DNA from 2 places in the Limosilactobacillus fermentum genome. Region 1 is predicted to be linked to the other one. Evidence: predicted binding sites of a transcription regulator. Region 1 holds the regulator's gene; the other holds the start of a gene.
The links. The regulator CtsR, encoded in region 1, represses protease genes until heat stress. The targets are predictions, from matches to a motif close to TTGGTCAAAAAAGGTCAAANA.

Region 1 (2,461 bases):
ACTCGACAAGTTAACCGCCGCTATCAGCGCTTCATCAGTAATCTTGGCGTGGTGGTGTTTTTCATAGCGGGGCCGAATTCCCTCGAGGATTTGGCGGGTCTGCTCCTTAGTTGGCTCTTCAACCATGATCGTCGCAAAACGCCGTTCTAAGGCCGCATCGGTTTCAACGTACTTTTGGTACTCGTCCAGGGTAGTCGCCCCAATCAGCTGGAGTTCCCCCCGGGCCAGGGCCGGTTTGAGAATGTTGGAGGCGTCAATCGCCCCCTCTGCTCCCCCGGCACCAATCATGGTGTGGATTTCGTCGATAAATAAGATAATTTTGCCGTCCCGGTAAACTTCATCGATGACGTTTTTGATCCGCCCCTCGAATTCACCCCTGAATTTGGTACCGGCAACCAAGGTCCCCATATCCAGGACCACCAAGCGCTTTTCGGCTAGTTCATCAGGAACTTCACCGTTAACTATCCGTTGGGCAAGGCCCTCGACAATCGCCGTCTTTCCGACCCCCGGTTCCCCTAACAGGACCGGGTTATTCTTGGCCCGCCGGGCGAGGATCTGAATCGCCCGCTTGATTTCTTTTTCCCGTCCAATTACGGGGTCAAGCCCTTCTTCCCTGGCCACCTTTGTCAAATCACGGCCGTACTTATCAAGGGTTGGCGTAGTCCCTTCCCCCTCCTCCGGTTGGGTATTGGATTGGTTTTGCCGGCGGTTGCGCCGTCCCTCTTGAGAAACCCCCAAACGCCGTAACAACATCCGGCGGGCTTGCTTTGGTTCCACGTCCAAGTTCAAAAGGATCCGCGAGGAAAGGATGGTCTCATCTGACAACAGGGCCAACAATAGGTGCTCAGTCCCCACACGTCTTGCCCCCATTTGTTGGGCCAAGCGGGCCGCCAGGGCCAAAATTTCGCGTAACTTTGGCGAATTAGGCAGGTACGCATCGCTAGCGGTGTTTTGCATGGTTCCGTACCCGGTGTAGCGTTCAATCTCTTCACGCAGGTCGTCACTAGTGACGTTAAACTGGTGCAAAACCGTCGCAGCCACCCCCACCTTTTCGAGGCTCAAGGCCAAGAGGAGGTGTTCCGTCCCGACGGCTTGGTGTTTAAAAAAGCGCGCCTGTTCCTGGGCAATCCGCAAGACGTTATTGGCGCTTGGTGTGTATAGATTTTCGTTATCCATTTAAAGCTCGCTTTCTGGTTAGCTTTCATAGCGTAACCGATTCAAGAGTGACATAAGGATCTGAGCCCGCAGGCCGTTTTCCTCCCCCCGGGTTCCATGGGGAGCCAAGGTTGACTTAGCGGTGGCCGCTAGCATGAGATCCCCTTCCCGACGGCTAATCAACTTCTCCTTGTACAGAGTCTGGATGATGGCAAAGGCGTCACGTTCATTAATGGCCGCCCCGACCACATCCATCATCATCTCAATCACGTCGACGTTATCAAGTAGGCTGACCCGCTCAATGCGGATGTAGCCACCACCGCCCCGCTTGCTACGAACTAGGTAGCCATTTTTAGGGGTGAAGCGGGTTTTAATCACGTAATTAATCTGTGAGGGAACCACATCGAAGTGGTTGGCAATTTCTGCGCGCCGAATTTCAATTTGAGCGGAGTTACCGAGGATTTGCTTTAAGTAATCCTCAATCACGTCCGAGATACTTTTTTCTTCCAAGAGTGTTCACCTCATCCCTGACTAATTTTGACCTTAATTATACCATTCTTTTGGTTGAGAAACCCCCACAAAGCTCTTTAGATATAAAAAAGGGCCTCCCCGCAGGGCGACCTTTTTTAACTTAAGTTAGCAAACAAGCTTATTCGTGAACGAAGTCAACCACGTTCCGACCAACGACCTTATTGTCCTTTAATTCTTGGATCATGTCGTTGATTTCATCCAACTTCCGCGTCTTAACGATCGGCTTAACCTTTCCTTCAGCCCCAAATTGGAAGCATTCAGCCAGGTCTTGACGAGTCCCAACCAAGGAACCAGCCACGATAATCCCGTCTAGCACCGTCTTAGCGATGTTTAATTGCATGTCACCTTGTGGTAAGGCAACGGCAACCAACTTCCCGTCTGGGCGCAGGGAGTCAACGGCTTGGTCAAAGGCGGAAGCGTTAACGGCCGTAACAACGGCAGCGTGAACCCCACCAACCTTTTCTTGGATTTGCTTGTCAACGTCACCATCATGACGGTTGATCAAGACTTCAGCACCGTTTTCCTTGGCAGCTTGAAGCTTGTCTTCGTTCCCGTCAACGGCAACCACGTGAGCACCAAAGACGTTGTGAGCAAATTGGATCCCCAAGTTCCCGAGACCACCGGCACCAACGATTGATACCCATTGGCCTGGCTTGATGCCAGCAACCTTGAGGGCCTTGTACATGGTAACCCCGGCACAAGTCAGCGAAGTAGCTTCGACTGGGTCCAGGCCTTCCGGAACCTTAACTGCGTAATCAGCAGGAACGATACATTG
Region 2 (2,461 bases), 150 kb from region 1:
TCTCATTTTCGATAGTGTGCGGGTCGGCGGTCTTTAAGGTTAGGTTCTTGCGTGAACCGGCTTCGTCCAAGAGGTCGATCGCCTTGTCCGGCAAGAAGCGGTCCTGGATGTAGCGATCGGATAGCTTAGCAGCCGCCTCGATGGCGTCGTTAGTGTAGGTAACGTGGTGGTAATCCTGGTAGCGGCCCTTGATCCCGTTTAGGATCTGGATCGTTTCGTCGACGGACGGTTGTTCAACTTCGACCGGTTGGAACCGCCGGGCCAAAGCGGCGTCCTTTTCGATCTTGCGGTATTCGTTGAGGGTGGTGGCCCCGATCAGTTGGAACTCACCCCGGGCCAGGGCCGGCTTCAAGACGTTACCGGCGTCCATGCCGCCCTCGGCGTTGCCGGCACCCATAATTTCGTGGATTTCGTCGATGAAGAGGATCACGTTTTCGTCCTTAGAAACCTCTTGGATCAACTGTTGCATCCGCTGTTCAAACTGACCGCGGATTCCGGTTCCTTGGACCAGGGAGACGACGTCTAAGCGAATAACTTCCTTATTAGCTAGCTTTTCTGGTACCTGACCGGAAACGATGGCTTGGGCCAGCCCTTCGACAACGGCGGTCTTACCAACCCCGGCTTCCCCGATCAGGACCGGGTTGTTCTTGGTCCGCCGGTTTAAGATTTCGACGACCCGGGCGATTTCCTTATCGCGGCCGATTACCGGGTCGATCTTGCCTTGGCGGGCCAGCTCGGTCATGTTAATCCCGAACTGGGCTAACAGTCCCTTGCCGTTGCCGCGGCCGCCGCCTTGGCGTTGGTTTTGATTTAGGTTGGCTTGTTGGCCTTCGTTGTTGTTATTGGCTTGTTGGTTTTGCATGTTGTTCATGGCGTTCATGAAGTCTTCCAGACTCCCAAAGCCGAATCCATTATTCATATCACTGCCCCCGTTCAACAGGTTCATTTGCATGTTTTGCATTTTTTGGTAGCAATCCTGACATAAGTCGATTTGCATTTTTTGCCCGTTCATCATCATTTGGAGATGAATCGTGGCTTGGTTTTGTTGACAAACTTGACAGAGCATCAATTAATCCCCCTTCGTTTGGGTCAACCTTTGACTTTTCTTGACCATTGCCTATATTATACTTACTTTTCGTGGGACCGCAAGTCATTTCAACCGTAATTGAAAGGGTGCACCCCTTCAAATAAAAAAATTGAACATGTAAGGGCTCCCGTTACCGAAAATTTTAGCACTGATTGGCAACTAATGCTAAAATGAGTGCTAGCCACAGTATAAGAGGGGGCATCAACTTGGCAACTAAGGAAGACTTTGTACGTCAATTAGCCGATTTGCGTGACGGAAAAATTGAAGAACTACTCGTCGAACCAGATAACTTTATGGCCTTTCAGCAGGCTTACCGGGAGAGTTCCTTTCGCAGCCAGATTGAAGGGCAAGCCGGACGGGGCGGTCAAATTCACTACCGCTTCAAAACTGACTAAAAGTTCTGGTGGTTCGCCTTGTATTTACCGCTTACAATCGCTATAATTAAGTAAATAGTGAGTGTTGGCCAAATGAGATGGTGTCTTATGTTTGCCAACGCTAAATCAACACTAAGGAGATTGATTATAATGGAAAAACGCGACTTTACGATTACTGCCGAAGCTGGGCTTCACGCCCGTCCTGCAACGATCCTCGTTCAAACGGCATCCAAGTTCACTTCAGACATTTCCCTTGCTTACAACGGCAAGAGCGTTAACCTGAAGTCCATCATGGGGGTTATGTCCCTCGGGGTTGGCCAAAACGCCGACGTTACCATCACTGCCGAAGGTGACGACGAAGCGAAGGCCATCGAAGCCATTGCCGAAACCATGACTAAGGAAGGCCTGACTGACTAAAATGGTCACCGTACTCGACGGCGTGGCCGCCGGCGGTGGGATTGCCATCGCCCCGGTCTACCGGTTGGGTGAATCGCGGTTTACGGTTAAAGCTAAATACACCGATAATGTGAATCATGAGGTCAGCCGGCTTCATGATTCTTTTTCGTTAGCAAGACGTGAATTGACGGACCTTCGTCGGCAGGCTCACCAAAAGATGGGGGAGAAGGCCGCCACCGTGATTGACGCCCAATTAGCAATTGCTAAGGACCAAAGTTTTGAAGGGGAGATCACCGACGCCATCCAACGCTACTCGACGACGGCGGCCTGGACGGCGACCCAGCGGATTGACCACTACCTAAACGTCTTCAAGCGCCAATCCGGCGGGGCGGATTACTACCACGCACGGGGGCTGGCGCTGCAGGACTTCAAAAAGCGCCTCTTGGCCCACCTATTAGATGAAGAATTGCCGGACCTGGCTAAGTTGGATCACCGGGCGATCATCGTCGCCCACCAACTGACGCCGACCGACATCATTCGCTTGAACCCACACCTAGTCGCCGGGATTGTGACCGACCTGGGTGGCCGGACCGCCCACTTCTTG

Region 2: the regulator CtsR is predicted to act here: its motif matches at 1,094-1,114, upstream of FG166_RS07380 (ATP-dependent Clp protease ATP-binding subunit).

What each region holds. Positions count from the first base shown of each region.
Region 1 is NZ_CP040910.1:1,610,009-1,612,469, forward strand. Features, by position in the region: gene FG166_RS08140 (ATP-dependent Clp protease ATP-binding subunit) at 1-1,176, opposite strand, end outside; gene FG166_RS08145 (CtsR family transcriptional regulator) at 1,195-1,665, opposite strand; gene adhP (alcohol dehydrogenase AdhP) at 1,805-2,461, opposite strand, start outside.
Region 2 is NZ_CP040910.1:1,462,720-1,465,180, reverse strand. Features, by position in the region: gene FG166_RS07380 (ATP-dependent Clp protease ATP-binding subunit) at 1-1,066, opposite strand, end outside; gene FG166_RS07375 (hypothetical protein) at 1,294-1,482, shown strand; gene FG166_RS07370 (phosphocarrier protein HPr) at 1,612-1,878, shown strand; gene ptsP (phosphoenolpyruvate--protein phosphotransferase) at 1,880-2,461, shown strand, end outside.